DNA from 3 places in the Exiguobacterium sp. s149 genome. Region 2 is predicted to be linked to each of the others. Evidence: riboswitches for the same ligand, from Rfam matches in the RefSeq annotation. Region 2 holds a riboswitch; each other region holds the start of a gene.

Region 1 (5,931 bases), on a different contig from region 2:
GGCCGATTCGCTCACGAACGCGTGCGGCTTCGGCATCATCCTGTCCGATATGCACGCCGTCGGCATCGATGCGCTCTGCTAGGTCGACGTCATCATTGATGATGAACGGAACATCGTATGAGCGGCAGAGTGTTTGCAACGCTCTCGCCATCGCTTCTTTTTTATCCCCATACAGTGCATGTTTACCTTTTTCGCGAAATTGAAAACATGTCACGCCACATTGAAGTGCCGTTTCCACCGTCTGGAGCATGTCTTCCGCGTTTGCGGTTCCGCAAATAAAATAAAGCCGCAACTGCTCAGCGATGGTTCGTTGTGATGGATTCAAGCGTCACACCTGCCTCTCCATGTGTCGCATACGCCCAGTGATTCGTCGGTCCATGTCCGGCACCGATATCGAGTCCATGCGTGATCGCGCATTGGATGAACCGCTTGGCTGTAACCGTCGCCTCGAGGATGGAATGCCCTTTGGCCAGTTCCGCCGTGAGTGCTGCCGAAAACGTACAACCGGTTCCATGTGTGTCACTCGTCTGGATGCGCGGGGCCGACAAGAGGAACGTCTCTGACGCCGTCATGACCAAATCGTCCGCAGTTGCGCCATCGAGATGTCCGCCTTTTAAGATGACAGCACGGACACCATACGCTAACATCTGCTCTGCTGCTTTAATCCGGTCTTCAAACGTCCGAATCGTCATGCCCGTCAACACTTCCGCTTCCGGCACGTTCGGCGTGACGACGGTCGCGAGCGGCAAGAGGGATGTCTTGAGCGCCTGGACCGCCGAATCCTGAAGTAGCGAGGCCCCGCCTTTCGCAATCATGACCGGGTCAACGACGAGCCGATTGAATGTGTGACGCCGCACCCCATCAGCGACCACCTCGATGCGCGCCGCATCGAACAACATCCCGGTCTTGCACGCCGCAATCGTAAAGTCTGAACCGATTGCATCGAGTTGTTGCGTCACGAGTTCCGGTGACACCGCCTCGACCCCATGCACCCCACGTGTGTTTTGGGCCGTGACGGCCGTCAAAACACTCGTCCCGAACACACCGAGCTCTTGGAACGTCTTCAAATCAGCTTGAATGCCAGCGCCACCGCCCGAATCTGAACCGGCAATCGTCAATACTTGGGGCCGTATCATGACACCACCTCGATACGGTCACTCGGCAACTCGACCGCCGTCATCTTGCCAAGCTCATTCAAGAAGTGAACGGGGAAGTCACCCGGTCCGTCAGCCAAAGCGGTAGCGAGTTCGCCGCACCGGGCATAGCCGGCGAGCGCCGTCGCCGTGGCCGTAACAGCATCCCGTTCGACCGCAAGGAACGCACCGACGACCGCACTGAGTAAACAACCGGTCCCTGTCGTCCGGGCCATCGCGCCAGTACCGCCTTTAATTTCAATCGTCACGTCCCCGTCGCTGACGACATCCGTTTCTCCGGTCACGGCAACGACACAGGTATAGCGTCGTGCCGCCTCACGCGCGATTTGATTCAAATCGTCTCGCGTTTCACCGGCGTCCACACCGCGCGCCGCCGCGTCGAGACCAATCAATGTCGCGATTTCTCCGGCATTCCCACGAATGACCGTCACGCGGACATGTTGCAGAATCGCTTTGGCGACGTCGCGCCGGAATGAGGTCGCCCCGACCCCGACCGGATCGAAGACGACTGGACGACCCGCTTGATTCGCCGCCTGCCCGGCTCGAATCATCGTACGTTCCGTCATTGCATCGAGCGTGCCGATATTAAGCACGAGCGCATCGCTCACGGATGCCATCTCGGCCACTTCTTCGACCGCAGATGCCATGACCGGGGCCGCCCCGATGGCGAGCAACCCGTTCGCTGAAAAGTTGGCGACGACGATATTCGTGATGTTGTGGATGAGTGGCCGTTCGGCTCTGACTTTGTCCCATAAGTCGCGCTTCATCGTGTTACCCCCGCCGGTAAATCCCACGACTCGAGCGTCCACGCCATCTCCCAAAACGCGTGTTCATAATAACAACTCTTCAAGAACAGCTGCTGATACCGGAATCGCTCTTCCGCGGTCGCCTGTCCGGCGAGCACGTCGAGCCGTTCAATCTGTTCCTCGACGAGGTCGCGGAACCATTCCGACCCGTACGTCGCAATCCACGTCGTATAAATCGGATGATCGGGTGTCGCGTCTTTCAATCGCTCCCCGATCTCATAATAGACCCAGTAGCAAGGCAAGATTGACGCGAGCACGTCGCCGAGCGTCGGCCCAGCCTGTTGCATATGCATCGCATAGGCGTAAGCCGTCGGGGCCGGTTCGAACGTCGCCCACTCCGCCTCCGTCACGTCGAGCAACGTAAAAAACTCACGATGCAGCGCATGCTCCGCTTCAATCGTGTGAAGGGCGTGCGTCAAAAAACGGCTCGCCACTTCCATATTCGGGGCGAGCGTCGCGCCTTTCGCCTGTACTTTCGAAAACTGATTCAAATAATACGAGTCTTGCATGACGTAATGCCGAAATTTCGCCTCGTCGAGTTCACCCGTTCCGAGTTCGCGGACGAACGGGTGATCAAAACTGGCTTGAAACAAAGCATCTGCCTCTTGTCGTAGATGTGCGGTGAATGTCATGTGTTCTCCTCCTTTGTGATTAAAAAAGACGCCGCCTCCCATAACGGAAGCGGCGTCGGATTTACACAAAGTGTACGAGAACAATCGGTTCGCCCACTTCCCTACGCTAGCGTGAACTAGATCAGGTTCAAAGGGTCTGGACCTCGTCCATCTCAGCCGCGTCACGCGACTCCCCTAGTGGTAAACATTATGAAATTCGGTCGTCTACGACCACATCATATCAGTCTTTCCCTGTACTGAAAACCCTTTATCGCGAAAAGCGCCGGTTCAACAACGTTCCCATTTGCGAGAACCGCTCGGTGCCGAGCTTGCGCCGGTTCGACGCGGCGAACACGTAATAATCGACTTTGCCCATGTAATAAATCAAACGCAGGCCGGCCAAGAAGAACGTGATCGTCGTGCTGACGGCAAAGCCGACACCGTACCAATCGATGCCTCGCGGCAAGAGCAGTAACGTGAACAACGCGTTCAATGTGAAGAACGAGATGTTGACGAACAACGCCCCGCGCCGGTCCTCGAAATAGAGCAATAACAGCGTCAAGATGAGAATCATCGCATTCGCGAACGCCGCGAGCGTCGTCATCCGAAAGATTTGACCAATCTCATCCGGGACGCCGATCCAACTGACGAACGCGCCCGCCATCAGGATGGCGAACAGCGTCACGACGCCTTGGCTCCGCGCGAGTCGAATCAACTCATTTTTCAATACGGACGTCATCGTCTGTTTCGCCTTCTCGATTTGATGGAGTGCCCCGCCGTAGTTGATCAATCCATAAAACGTACGGTAGCGCTCATAAAATCGGGTCTCGACGGCGACGACGAACAACAGTTGCGTCGGGATAATCGTCAAGTACGACCAAAAGATGGCCGTATCATAATACGGGTTGAACAGGAACGAGTCCGCGATGATGACACGTCCTTCACCGAACCAGATGATGAAATTCGTGACCCAAATCCCGAGCACGTACAACACGCCGATGGCGAACAAGTCCGGATAGTGGTCGAAGTACTTGAAGTACGAGAACTCTTTCACCGCGTAACGGAGCGGGAACGTCCGGAGCATCGCGAAGAATAACCCGAACAACGTCACAATCATCCCGACCGTGAAACCGAGCAACAGCTCGAGACTCGACGGGTCGACCATGAGACGGCTGATCGCGTAGACGCTCCCGACCGAGATGAGTCCACCGAGCAAGAAGCTATAGGCCACCGCTTGATAATACTTGGCGGCACTCAAGAACAAGAACATGACCCAGATGACGTTAATCGTCATAAATAAAACGAACAACGTCAGTTTGTACAGAAAATCGAGCGGCGACAATAGCCAAAAGATACTATACAGCAAGCCTGCGGCGAGAATCGTCACTTTGAGCATCCCGGTGAACACCGGAAAAATCTCATGCGCCTTTTTCTCATAAAACAAGTCCGCCACGTATCGTGTGACGACGAGCTGTTGAAAACTGAACAAGATTTGCGAGAAGATGAACGCGTACGAGACCGAGATCATGAAGAGCGTCCGTTCGGCGAGCGACAACGTCGGCATTTGGAATGCCAACCATTGAATCGTACCGACGACCAAGATGACGATCAACCACGGTCCGGACGTGACGAGGCCGGAGAACGTGTACGCCTTCAGCCGGGACGAATAGTAGTCTTCTTGAAACAACTTCTGCAACTTAAACCCGATGCCCGCCATACTGTTCCCTCCTCGCTTCATAGATAGCCTTATAGCGGTCCACGACTTGTTGGAGACGATAATATTGGCGGACCCGCTCCCGTCCGTTCTTGCCGAACCGCATTCGTTCCTGCGGGTAATCCATCATCCATTCGACTTTGTCGGCGACCGCTTCCGGATGAACCGGCGGCACGATGAAACCGGCCGGACCGAACGGGTCATCCGCTCGTCCGTATAAAAGCTCGGAACAGGCGCCGACATCGGTGGCGACCCACGGAATCCCGGCGGCCATGCCTTCGAGAATCGCGAGCGGCTGCCCTTCCGAGATGCTCGTCAGGAGCAGTAAATCAAAGGTCGGCAAATACGTTTGGACGTCCACTTTCCCGGCCAGTTCGACATAATCGCTCAATCCGCTCTGTTCGATGAGCAGACGGCACTCTTCCGCATATTCTTCATCCTCATCGAGTGGACCCATGATCGTCAGTTTGAACAGACGATGCCGCTCCTGCAAAATCTTGGCGGCATAAATCATCGTCTTCAAGTCTTTGATTGGGACGAGGCGGACGATGGCACCGATTTGAAACAGGTCGTGCTCCGGACGATCGATCGTCGCCTGGATTTGTCGATCGGCAATCCCGTTGGCGATAATTTTCGTCTTCTCGCTCGGGGCGCCGATCCATTCCTGATATTCGCGATTCCGCTCGAACAAGGTGATAATCTCATCGGCCGCGTTATACGCCTCCCGGGACAAATGGTGGAAGAAACGGACCCATCTCGGTTTATACGGCGCCGGAATCCAATACGACTGTAAAATCTCTTCCTCGCGTTCACGGGAATAGATGCCATGCTCGGTCAAGATGAACGGGATCCCTTGCGTCTCTTTCATGTAGGAAGCGACTACCCCGGCATAACCCGTCGATACGGAATGGACGAGATCGACTTTCGGGAGCGGCTGATGGAGCACCCGCAAAATCGGGGTGTACATGCTTTGCCACATCCAGAAATAGTCGATGAACGAGCCGCCGTTCATCTCTTCGGCGTAGGCGGCCTTGACGTTGCGCCAAAAGAACTCGCTCGCGAAAAATGACTCGCTCGAAGGCACTTCTTTCCCGAGTAGTCGCAGCGCTTGTCGATTCGGGCTTCTCAACATGAGCCAATCCGACACGTTCTGTTCGTCGTCGGCACCCCACTTCAATCGTCCCCTCGCTCGTTCACCTACGTCGTTCAAATACAGATGGGTGATGCCGGAGACGTTTGGAGGGAGCGCGTATTTCATGTCTTCCGGCCGTTTCTCGGTCGGTTGAATCGAGATGATTTCAAACGACACCTCGGGCATCGCCTCGATTAACGTCTGCGTCCAGCTCGAGACGCCTCCGCTCACGTACGGATAACTGCCCTCTAAGACGAGTCCGATTTTCATTGCGCTTCCCCCTTGATGGCGATTTCAGCGTTCGCCGCTGACAGTTTGACGAGATAGAGAGGTCGGTCGGCCTCCCACTGTTCGACCGTCCCGAAGTCAAATTTCCCTGTCTCGAGTGATTGGCCCGGTTTCAGGCGAATCGTGAAATGAGACGGATTGATGAGTCCTTCCCCGGCCAAATAGACCGTCGACTCATCGAACGTGACGTTCAAATCAGCTTGTTGGTAGGTGATCATCTTCTCGG
Region 2 (5,931 bases):
CCGGACCATGATTTCCGTGCAATAGCCGAATTCGATGTCTTCCGTCGACATGAATCCTTGCGCGGCGTGGGCATGATGTTCAGCTTCAATGAGCGCATCCATGACCGGTGCATGTGGTTTCTCAAGTTCTTTGCCTTCGAGGCTTGCGAGGAACCCTTCATAAATGACGAGCAAGCCTTGGCCGCCTGAATCGACGACGCCGACTTCTTTTAAGACCGGCAATAAGTCCGGTGTCCGTTCGAGTGAAGCTTTCGCTTCGACAATCACGAGTTCCATGAACTCGTTGAAGTCGCTCGTCGACTCTGAAGCACGGAGCGCTTCGTCGGCCGCTTCACGAGCAACCGTCAAAATCGTTCCTTCAACCGGTTTCATAACCGCCTTGTATGCCGTATCGACGCCACGTTTCAAAGCTTCGGCGAAATCGACTGTCGACACTTCTGTCTTGCCTTCGATTGCTTTACCGAAACCACGGAACAACTGGCTCAAAATAACGCCCGAGTTCCCACGTGCCCCCATCAAGAGACCGCGTGCAAACTTCGATGAGACGTCAGCGATATTCGCCGAGTTGAGTGCGGCCACTTCTTTCGCACCCGATGTCATCGTCAAATTCATGTTCGTCCCCGTGTCGCCGTCCGGCACCGGGAAGACGTTAAGCGAATCTACATAATCCGCATTCTGGCTCAAGTTGGCTGCACCGTTCGCGACCATGTTCGCGAACACCAATCCATCTAAACGTTTTAAACCCACACCAAATCCTCCTTCGTTCTCGTCAGTCATTCGTCAGACGAACGCCTTGTACGAATATGTTTACCGACGAAACGTTTAATCCTAAAGTTTCACCGAGCGTGTATTTTACACGGCTTTGCACGTTGTATGCGACTTCCGACACTTTCGTCCCGTAGCTTACAATGATGTGCATGTCGATATGTACGTCTTCTCCATCTTGACGTACGACCACGCCTCGGGCGTAGTTTTCACGTTTCAATAGTTCTGCGATCCCGTCTTTCAATTGAGCTTGAGACGCCATTCCCACAACGCCGAAACATTCCATCGCCGCACCGCCTGCGAGTGTCGCGACCACGTCGTTCGTGATGTCAATATTGCCATATGTTGTCTTCATTTCAATTGCCATATGGAGTAGCCTCCTTTATTCGGAATGATTCCTTCACTACATTCTACAATAAGTACCTAGTTATTAAAAGAACCTGCTCCATAAACTCGGTCAATTGTAGCCGTAACCCTCATTCATTATTAAAATCCTTTCCAGTAATGTCAAGTTTTTTTCTTGTCATCCTATGATTTTCTAGTTGCATCGTGAAAAAACCCGTGCTAATATAAACGAGTGTCTATTAGGACGAACCCACATAAAAAAGGAGGGGAAACGCATGGCACGTAAATGCTACGTAACAGGTAAATCACCTAAATCAGGTAACAACCGTTCGCACGCACTCAACAAGACAAAACGCACTTGGGGTGTAAACGTACAAAAAGTTCGTATTCTCGTTGACGGTAAACCTAAACGAGTTTGGGTTTCAGCTCGCGCTCTTAAATCAGGTCTCGTTGAACGCGTATAATTTTTATACACGAACGAAATAAATCCCAGCGGCATTCGCCGATGGGATTTTTTTGTGTTCATTTTTTGACATACAGCACGAGCACCATACCTTCGTGCACGATCAAGTCCGCCGTTTCATCGTCCCATTCGTTCGAGATGGTGAGCGCCTCATGGCTGACGACATCGTGACGGTCGAGCGGATATTTGACGCCGCGGATGGTCACGTTCGCCTGCTTCCATGGGATGAGCGACAAATAGTGACCGTCTTGACGCGGGAGTTCATAGCGTCCCGACCCGACGAGTCGTACCGTCTGCCCTGCCGTGACGAGACGCATCTCCGGATACGCCTCGAGCAGACCGATATTGCTGAGCGTCATATCGAGCCGGCCGCCGAGCGCGCCGTATACGAGCATCTCAGTCGCGCCATGCCCCCGTGCCGCCTCGAGAGCGATCTCGAGGTCGGTCACATCTTTCTCAGATGGATAACGGACGGCGTCGATCGGCACTTCGCCCGTGAAGGAGTCGAAATCGCCGACGACGAGATCTGGGTTCAGCCCGTGGTTCAACAGTGTCTCGTACCCCCCATCGACGCCGATGATGTAATCGACGTCACGCGGGAGTCCCGAGATTGGTTCCGGGCTGGCCGCCACAATCAACACCCGCATTAGCGGACGTCCCGGGTCGCGAGCGTCGCGAAGCGCGGCGCCGAGACGAACAAGAGGACGAGGACGACGGCCGACACGAGGAAGGACGGGAGCATGTACGTCATGTTATAGGCGAACGAGTAGGCGACGACCGGACCTTCCGCGTATTCGGCGAAGAAGACGATCCCCGACAAGACGTGGGCGCCGTAACGAAGCAGTGAGCCGAGGAGCGCGCCGAGCACCAAATAGACGACGAGCGTCTTTTTTGCCTCATCTTTGGCGGCTCGTTTCACTTGACCCGCGAACAGTCCCGCCATACCGACGACACCGTAAGCGAACGTGTAGTCGAGCAGGAACTGGACCGGCGTGAAGATGTAGGCCCCGAACAGCAATTGCAGCGTTCCGACGAGTGCACCGGTCGCAAGTCCGCCTTTCAAGCCGTGACGATACGCCATCACGAAAATCGGCAACATCGCCAAGCTGATTGACCCGCCTTGCGGCATCCGGAACGGGATGAGCAAATCAAAAATCAAACCGAGTGCGGCGAACAATGAGATTTCAATGAGCGCCTGTAATTTTAAACGTTGTTTCATCTATTTCCCTCCTTAAATTATGAGCGAACGACAAAAAGCAGCATGACGTAAACGCCATGCTGCTATCGAGTAGCAACGTGCATTTTCGCCACATCCCTACGTCCGTGTGAACGGAACAGGTTCAAAGGGTTAGCGTATGCCTCTCAGCCACAGAATGTGACACCCCTTGCGACAATATTTGTTGTTCTATGGACGATTATACACGAGATGCGTTGCGAATGCTATCGATTGCGTCTTTATAGCTCGGCTCGTTATAGATGGCCGAGCCGGCCACGAGCACGTCAGCACCGGCATCGATACATAATTTCGCCGTCTCCGCGTTGACGCCGCCGTCAATCTCGATTTCAAAGTCGAGACGGCGCGCTTGGCGCATCTCGTTCAACGCCGCGATTTTCGGCACGACCGATTCGATGAACTTCTGACCCCCAAAGCCAGGGTTCACCGTCATGAGAAGGACCATGTCGACGTCACCGAGCACGTGTTCAATCAACGATAGCGGCGTATGCGGGTTGAGAACGACGCCACACTTGGCTCCGGCCGCCTTAATTTGTTGAAGCACGCGATGCAAATGGTTCGTCGCTTCAACGTGAACTGTGACGATATCCGCTCCCGCTTTGATGAAGTCTTCGACGAAGCGCTCCGGCTGGTCGATCATTAAATGGACGTCGAGTACCATGTCCGACTTCTTCCGTAAGCTTGCGAGTACCGGGAGACCAATCGAGATGTTCGGGACGAATTGACCGTCCATGACATCAAAATGGATATAATCCGCGCCGGCTTCTTGGACCGCCTTCACTTCTGCCTCTAGGTTGGCGAAGTCCGCCGCTAAAATTGATGGTGCAATTTTAATCATGTCAGTACCTCCGTTGTCTATCGTTTAACTCTGCCATAAACGTAACATAATTCTCGTAACGGGTGGAAGCGATTTCTCCCGCCTCGACGGCCGCTTTGACGGCACAACCCGGTTCGTTCAAATGGGCACAGCCCCGGAATTTGCAGTCGTCATGCCGTTCGACAAACTCAGGGAAGCACCAGCGCATCTCCTCGACTGCGAGTTCTTCTGGGAACTCGAGGCTCGAGAAACCAGGCGTGTCAGCGACGAGCCCGTCAGCGAGCGTGATGAGCGTGACGTGACGCGTCGTGTGCTTGCCTCGGCCGAGCGACTTCGAGATTTTCCCGGTCGCGAGTTCAAGTTCCGGCGCGACCGCGTTCAAGAGTGAACTCTTGCCGACACCGGTCTGTCCGGCGAACACGCTCGTCTTCTCCTTAAACGACCCACGAATTTGTTCGATCCCCGCCCCGTTCTCCGTCGACGTCTCGATGACCTCATAGCCGATTGACCGGTATAAAGCTGCTGCTGCTTGAATCGTTTCGAGCTCCGACTCCGTCAACAAGTCCATCTTCGTTAAGACGATAATCGGGTGGACTTGCTTCGATTCGATTAAGACGAGGAAACGGTCGAGCAGATGGAACGAGAACGCCGGTTCCTTGACCGAGAACAGCAGGAACGCTTGATCGATGTTAGCAATCGGCGGGCGGACGAGATGGTTCGACCGCTCGTCGACGGCCAAGATGTAGCCTGTGCCGTCTCCTTGGTCTTGGATGTCGACATCATCGCCGACGACCGGCGAGATGTTCCGGTTGCGGAAATTGCCGCGGGCGCGACAACGGATCTCTTGTTTCTCTTCCGTCATGACATCATAAAACCCGCCTTGTAATCGAATAATCGTACCTTTCATCCTATGACCTCCTTAGAAAAAGAGGCGACGCGCACGCCACCTCTTCATTGTGAATCTTTTGCTTGTGCGTACGTCACCGTATCCGTTCGGACGACTTCCCCGTCGACTTCGATCGTCGCGGTTCCGACTTCGTCCGGTGCAATGACGAGTGTATACGAGTAAGTCGTCGTCTCCGTTATCTTATCACGCAACACTTCGACTTCGCCACGGGCGTCTACCGTCCGAATGACGACATCGAGTGCCACAGGTTCTTCGCCTTCAGCAGGCGGATCGATTTCGACGTTGACTTCCCGTTCAATCGAGACGTCGGTCGGTTCGACCCCTTGCGACACGATGACGGTCAATTCCGTCCCCGGGTCGACGGCTGTTCCGGCCGTCGGTAACTGACGAATGATTTGGTTGGCGGGCACGCTCGTTGAATACTCGTCTCGTTTGACGATTTTCAAGCTATTCTGTTCGGCGTACGTCGTCGCCTCCTCAAACGTATACCCGGCTAAATTGGCGAGTTCGACTTTATTGCTACCGGTCGAGACGACGAGCGTCACCGTCTCTTCAGACGGGACGACCTCGTTGTCCGGAGCAATCGATTGGGAGATGACATCGCCGCTATCGACCGTCTCCGACGCCTCGGATTGAATTTCGATATCCGCAAAGTCGAGGTCTTTGAGCGTCCGCTCGGCCGCCGACTGAGACAATCCTTCGACGTCCGGCATCGCAACCGTCTCTTTCCCGGCCGACACGACAATCGTCACGGTCGTTCCGCGTTTCGGTTTCCGACCGGCTTGCGGTGTCTGCGAAATGACGTCGCCAGCGGCGATGTTATCGCTCGCCCGCTCTGTCGCTTCGACGACAAAACCGGCTGTTTCGAGTTCGGTCGTCGCTTCGTCGTTCGTCATCCCGACGACGTCTGGCACGACGGCACGGGACATCTCATCGGCGATGACATATGCCCCGATTCCGCCGCCAATCAACAAGAAGAGGAGTAGGAGCCATAGCCACCACTTCTTCTTCCGTTTCGGCTTCGGGTTCGCTGTCTCAGGTTCGCTCGGTGCGACCGGTTGTTCCGGTGTCTCTTTGACGTTCGGTTCGTCCGGGACGACCGGTGACATGACGAGCGTCTGATCGAATGCGTCCTGTTCCGTACTGAGGCGTTTCGGTTCGTTCGCACGTTCCGGGTCGAGCGCCGTCATGCAATCCTTCTTAAAGGCGGCGACCGATGTGTGACGGGCGCCCGGTGATTTCGCCAGCGCCTGCATGATGCAGTTCTCAAGCGCTTGCGGGATGTTCGGGTTCAAATCCATCGGTCGAATCGGGTCGTCTTGCAAATGTTGAAGTGCGACGGCGACTGGCGTCTCCCCGATGAACGGAACGCGTCCGGTCACGAGTTCATACAGGACGGC
Region 3 (5,931 bases), on a different contig from region 2:
TCGTGAAAGAAACGAAACAAGACGACTCCGAGTGAGTCGTCTTGTTTCGTTTATATGCCAATCCATACGCTCACTCCGAACAATACAATCAAGAGCGACGCCAACAGAAAGTCGTACCGAGTGATGGCGACGACTTCATACGTCGCTCGTGGTTCGCCCGTGAACCCGCGTGCCTCCATCGAGAACGCGATGCGTTCCGCTTGTCGGATCGATCCTGCCAGAAGCGGGATGATTAAATTCGGAACGTGCCGAATGTGATCGAGTCGCGTCTCTAAACGAACGCCTCGCAAAGCATGCGTTTCATACAGCTGCATCAGTTCATGCTTCAAAATCGGAAAGAAACGAAAGCCGACGAAGACACTGTAAGCGATTTTAGGCGACAACTTCCCTTGTTGCATCAAGCTGTAGACGAACCGTTTGGGGTCCGTCGTCAGTGTGAATAGGAGTGATAACGCGGTGAATGCTAATACCCGTAAGGAGAGCGTCGATGCTAGCATCACATTTTCGACGGTCACGTCGTTGCCGAACAGCGTGAACATGACCTCCCCGCCCGCCTCTTTTCCAAAGACGAGCGTCGTCCACAATGTCCCGAGCGCGGTGAATAAAAACGGAATCATGAACAGCCCCCAGCGTTTCCAGTTCACGTTAGAAAAGAGAATTTGAAGTATAAGCGTTCCGATGAATACAGCAAGCGGCGTCCATGGATTGTACATAAAGGCGAGACCGAACATGAGCAACGTGACGGTCAGAAATTTAATCGTCGGGTTCATCTCATGAAACGTCATCACGATTCCTCCAGCAATAAACCGTGAGCTTGTAGAAGCTCTGTCTCATTCCAGAGCGATGCATCATATGGCCCACTCAAGTAACCTTCACGCATCAAGTAATATGTGTTCGCGATTCTGGCGAAACTAAGGTCGTGCGTCACAAACAGAACCGTCTGGCCGGCGCGGGTTCGTTCAACCATCAATTCATAAAGCGCACGAAGCGATATCTCATCCTGTCCAGCAGTTGGTTCATCGAACGCGATGAGCCGTTTATTCGAGAGCATCATCACCCCGATGGCGAGCCTTCGTTTTTGACCGTGACTAAGCGAGAGTGGATGGTCGTTACGAAACGGTCCAAGCCCGAGCCGGTTCATGATGTCCTCAATCGGACGATTATGGCCATATGCGAGTTCACGTGTCACATCACTCGTGATAAACAGACGAGCCGGAGATTGTGGGACGAGTCCGACTTCTTGATGTTCGCGGGCAAGGCTCTTGAGCCAAGTCGATTTGCCACTGCCGTTTCGACCAAGTACGGCAATGAGATCACCCTCGGCGACGGTCAGCTCGCTCGCTGCTAGTTTGAATGTTATTCGTTTCAATTGCGGTACGTGAAATAAAACAGTATTTCCTTGTGTCACCTTAACCGGAGAGAACGTATAATCCGGGCGGGCAACGAACGGTCCGTCATAGTTGATGCGTCCGTTCACGAGCTCCACTTCTCTATCGAAGAACCCGCCCCATAGGAAGGGTCGATGTTCGATGACGACAACGTTTACCGTCTGTGCGACGTTGTCGAGCCACTGAACGAAACGGGTTGAGGTTTCGGGATCAAGGTGCGCGAGCGGCTCATCGAGTAGTAGCCATTCCGGCTTCCCGATCAAAGCACAGGCGACAGCGATTTGTTGCTTTTCACCACCTGACAGGTCATGAATGACTCGGTCACGATAATCGGTCAACTGCAATTCCGCTAAAATCGTGGCCACACGCGCCATCATCTCGTCCCTCGCCACGGCAAAATTTTCAAGTGTGAAAATCAATTCCTCCTCGACCGTCTGCATGACGAATTGACTGTCAGGATCTTGAAACACCGTTCCAACACGACGATTCACCTCACCAGCTGTATACGTGTCGTAAGAGCGGTCAAACAAATGTAATTTGCCTGTCACGATGCCATCGCAGTTATCCGGGTACAGACGATTCATCAAAGAGAACAATGTCGATTTCCCCGATCCGCTCGCCCCTGTGATGAGCGTCCTCCCAGCCGTTAATTGAAGCGTGATGTCTGTCAATACTTCGCGCTGTTTGTCCGGATAGCGGAACGCCAGCTGTTCTGCCTCAACCATGTACTCGTCCCTTACGCGCGAGGGCATACCCTTCGAGCGCACCCGTACGAAGCAACAAGTCGCTCAAAATCTTACCTCCCAGACCGGCAATGAGCATTCCGCTTGTCGCACGTAACGCGAACATCGTCGCTACGTATGTCGGACTGAGGGCAACGAGTCCACCCATGACATACGTATACGCGAAACTCGTCGCAGCTGCACCAAATCCGGCCAGCATGAGCACCCAAAGGTCATATCGCTTGTAGCCCGTGACCGCAAACGCCGCTTCAGCACCAAGTCCTTGAATGATCCCGACTAAAATAATACGAGGTCCAATCGCGTTACCAATCATCATCTCAATCGTCGCCGCAAGCACTTCTGACAAAAATGCTGCGCCAGGTCGGCGGATGATATAAGCCGCAATAATCGAGACGATGAACCAAATCCCAAAAATCCATTCGTACGCGATTGGTCCAATCAAGCCTGCCCATAGATTCCCGACATGGACGAACGCCAAATAGACGACAGCGAATACGACCGATAAAATGGCCAACAAGACGATTTCTTTTAACTTCCACGACTTAAGCATGCTGCTGTCCCTCGTGTGACGGGCTGTTCACGCTGAACGTGACCGTCATGACGACATGGCTCGTCTTCGCACGGACGCGGTCGAACGTCGCCTCGTAAAATGAAAACACCGGTTCGATGTCGCCGTGAATACCCGAGGCATAATGCATCGAGTCATTGAAAACGCCACGCTCTTTCGCAAACGCAATTTCTTCGTAGATGATGTCCATATACTTCGGGTCCCCGAGCGGATAGAGTGCAAATTGTGAAGATACGTACTGCGAGCCCGCCGTGCCATTCCCCGGCTCAGTCGTCACGTCGAGCAGATTGTCTCCTGCCGTGTCGCCTGGGCAGCCGACCGAGAACGTCCCGCTCATCGACACATGTTCTCCTGTCTTCGTCGCATGTGACAGGACGGCTTTGGCCACATCGAACACATGCTCACTTCGTCCACGGATGACCGTCGAGACGTCGTCGGTATGTCGCCAGACGTTTTGCAAGTTCGTCTCCTTCAATGCCCCTTTGATGACACTCACAAAATCAGACGTCATTGGGCTCAGCGTAAAGCGGAATCCGACGATCGGACTCCTTTCACATTGATTGTTCATGTTCTATTCCCCCTTAATTGTATGTACACAAAAAAGCCGCATCCATGAGAATGCGGCCACTCGTCCAATTTACAAATCCATTAGAAAAAGTGCCACACTTCCTCACGCCGGTATTACCCGGATCGAGTCATAAGGGATTGGAGCCATGCTCACATCTCAGCCGAAGCACCCCTAGTGTAGTCCAATGTATGCGGTTGTCTATGCAACGAAAAGTATAGACGACCACTCCGGATTTGTAAACGGTTTATGTGAAAGTCACGATACCGTTCCCCGGAAGCGTATCTTGCAACGTCGTCCAATCGAGGGTCATCTCCTCGTCTGTCAACAGACACGCGTCGAGTCCGGCCTCGATGACCGAACGCTCCATCCGCTGCCCAATCAAGACGAGCTCCGTCTGACGGTCCCCGTACGGCTCGACGTAATCGGCGGCGAGCTCGGGTTCTGCTGCGAACATAAGACGACGCTCTTCCTTCGGCAGCGTCGCGAGCCAACGTCCTGCGTGTTCAAGCGTCGAGGCGTACCCCGCTTGCGAGAACAGGCAGGCGAGGTCGTTTCGAGAAGCAATCCATAAGAACCCTTTGGCGCGGACGACTTGTTCCGGGAACGCCTCGATCCACGCATGAAGCCGCTCCGGGTGGAACGGACGGCGTCGACGATAGACGAACGAGCTGATGCCGTACTCTTCTGTCTCCGGCGTATGTACTTCCGCCTCAAGCTCGTGAATCCAGCCGGCGGCATGCATCGCCTGCTCGAAATCGAACAGATTGACGTCTAACAGCTCGGTCAATTCTACGTTCGCAAGGACCGACGTCAACAGTTTGGCGGTAGGATTGAGCGCCTTTAACAGCCCGGCCATCTCGTCGACTTCCGTCTCTGTCACGCGGTCCGCCTTGTTCAAGACGATGATGTCCGCGAACTCGATTTGATCGACGAGCAGATCGACGACTTCACGGACGTCCGTCTCATCGATGGCCTGCTTGCGTTCATGGAGTGACTCGCCCGAGTTAAAATCTTTCAAGAATCGATATGCATCGACGACGGTCACCATCGCATCGATATAGACGCGGCTCGTTAAATCGATCCCGAGGGCGTCATCGGCGTATGTAAACGTTTGAGCGACCGGAATCGGTTCTGAGATGCCGGATGATTCGATGATAATCCCGTCGAGTTCACGGTCGTTCGTGATGTCCTGTACCGCTTCGAGCAGGTCCTCACGAAGCGTGCAACAAATGCAGCCGTTCGATAGCTCGACCAATTTTTCGTCCGTCCGCGAGAAACCGCCCTGCTCAATCAATCGTTCGTCGATGTTCAACTCGCTCATGTCGTTGACGATGACCGCATATTTCTTACCTGACCGATTGTTCAACAGATGATTCATCAACGTCGTCTTGCCGCTCCCTAAATAACCGGACAGCACCGTGATTGGAATTCGTTTCATATATCCCCACTCCTAAATCGTAATCATTACTTTTTAGATAATGACGGGTCACCATTGTCTTGTCAAGAAAAAAACACGCCCGTTCCCAGACGTGTTCCTTTCCCTATTCTTCCAACGCCTTGCGTTCCGCCTCGGAGCGGGGATACGTGTTCGCCTGCCACTCGGCCCGATAAATCGAATCGAGCTGCGTCAGACCGACCTCATCCTCATCCTTATCGGCATCGACACTCGGGGCCTCATCCCAGCGCGGATTCAAATACGTGTGGTCGTCTTCCCGGTTCGCATCCAATAGTTTTTGGATCCCGACCCGGGCCACTGCCGCGAGTGCCAAACCGATGCCTGCACGAACGAGCAATCGCTTCACCATTTCTTTACCTCCTTATCGTCCAAACCGATAGAGCGGCATCCCTTTCACGTCTGTATCGATTTTAAAGACCGACCCTGCGTCCGGATGGGCTTTGAGCGCCTCGTCATCCATCCCTTCACGAGCCGTCGTGATGGCGAGTTGGTTCAAGTTGTCGCCGACAAAACAGCACGACGTGACGTTCGGGGCCGGCACGAGCACCTCGAGCACTTTTTCACCCGTCTCCGGGTTCCAGCGCGAGACGCGGCCGCCGGCAAAGTGCGCAATCCATAAGAACCCTTCCTCATCGGACGTCATGCCGTCCGGGAATCCTTCTTCGACTGTGAAATCGATGATGGCCTCCCCTTCGCCGAGCGTACCCGTCTTCAAGTCAAAGGCGTATTTACGGACCGTCTCGGTCGGTGTATCGATATGATAGAACGTCGAATGGTCGGGTGACCATGTCAGTCCGTTCGATAATGTCAACTCGCTCAACATGACCTCGGTCGTGCCGTCGCGATTCAGACGGTATAGCGTCGCTTGTTCCGCCTCGTCTTCAAGATGGAGCGTGCCGGCGAAGATGCGTCCGTACGGGTCGGCTTTGCCGTCATTGAAGCGGAGCTTTCCTTCTGGGTCGTCGAGTTCGACGATTTTATCGAGCTCTTTTGACGTCTCGTCCCACTCATAAATCCCGTCTTTCAAGCCGACGACGACGCCGTCCGTCACTTTCGGGACCGCGAACCCGATCTGTTGTCCCATATCGAACGACGACAGTTCATCTTCTTTCTCATCGTACCACCAGAGTGTATGTCCCTCGATATCGACCCAATAGAAGCGTTTCAGTTCCGCATCCCAACACGGCCCTTCCCCAAGCGTATTTCGA

What was found. A riboswitch is a leader RNA that binds a small molecule or an ion and turns the genes downstream of it on or off. The one in region 2 is predicted to bind thiamine pyrophosphate.
Region 1: it holds a riboswitch for thiamine pyrophosphate, as region 2 does, so the genes downstream of both, tenA (thiaminase II) here and thiT (energy-coupled thiamine transporter ThiT) in region 2, are expected to answer to the same signal.
Region 3: it holds a riboswitch for thiamine pyrophosphate, as region 2 does, so the genes downstream of both, KNP81_RS12465 (YkoF family thiamine/hydroxymethylpyrimidine-binding protein) here and thiT (energy-coupled thiamine transporter ThiT) in region 2, are expected to answer to the same signal.

The regions. Positions count from the first base shown of each region.
Region 1 covers NZ_JACSLZ010000003.1:69,835-75,765, reverse strand. Annotated here, with positions in the region: gene thiE (thiamine phosphate synthase) at 1-325, opposite strand, end outside; gene thiD (bifunctional hydroxymethylpyrimidine kinase/phosphomethylpyrimidine kinase) at 297-1,136, opposite strand; gene thiM (hydroxyethylthiazole kinase) at 1,133-1,921, opposite strand; gene tenA (thiaminase II) at 1,918-2,592, opposite strand; TPP riboswitch at 2,674-2,778, opposite strand; gene pelG (exopolysaccharide Pel transporter PelG) at 2,840-4,288, opposite strand; gene pelF (GT4 family glycosyltransferase PelF) at 4,269-5,687, opposite strand; gene KNP81_RS05355 (DUF2194 domain-containing protein) at 5,684-5,931, opposite strand, start outside.
Region 2 covers NZ_JACSLZ010000004.1:101,791-107,721, forward strand. Annotated here, with positions in the region: gene KNP81_RS07150 (DAK2 domain-containing protein) at 1-747, opposite strand, end outside; gene KNP81_RS07155 (Asp23/Gls24 family envelope stress response protein) at 770-1,132, opposite strand; gene rpmB (50S ribosomal protein L28) at 1,386-1,574, shown strand; gene KNP81_RS07165 (thiamine diphosphokinase) at 1,633-2,220, opposite strand; gene thiT (energy-coupled thiamine transporter ThiT) at 2,220-2,792, opposite strand; TPP riboswitch at 2,869-2,969, opposite strand; gene rpe (ribulose-phosphate 3-epimerase) at 2,989-3,645, opposite strand; gene rsgA (ribosome small subunit-dependent GTPase A) at 3,647-4,531, opposite strand; gene pknB (Stk1 family PASTA domain-containing Ser/Thr kinase) at 4,576-5,931, opposite strand, start outside.
Region 3 covers NZ_JACSLZ010000010.1:18,458-24,388, forward strand. Annotated here, with positions in the region: gene KNP81_RS12445 (DUF1643 domain-containing protein) at 1-35, shown strand, start outside; gene KNP81_RS12450 (energy-coupling factor transporter transmembrane component T family protein) at 51-785, opposite strand; gene KNP81_RS12455 (ABC transporter ATP-binding protein) at 785-2,113, opposite strand; gene KNP81_RS12460 (ECF transporter S component) at 2,106-2,681, opposite strand; gene KNP81_RS12465 (YkoF family thiamine/hydroxymethylpyrimidine-binding protein) at 2,674-3,267, opposite strand; TPP riboswitch at 3,350-3,450, opposite strand; gene KNP81_RS12470 (GTP-binding protein) at 3,512-4,705, opposite strand; gene KNP81_RS12475 (hypothetical protein) at 4,809-5,072, opposite strand; gene KNP81_RS12480 (SMP-30/gluconolactonase/LRE family protein) at 5,085-5,931, opposite strand, start outside.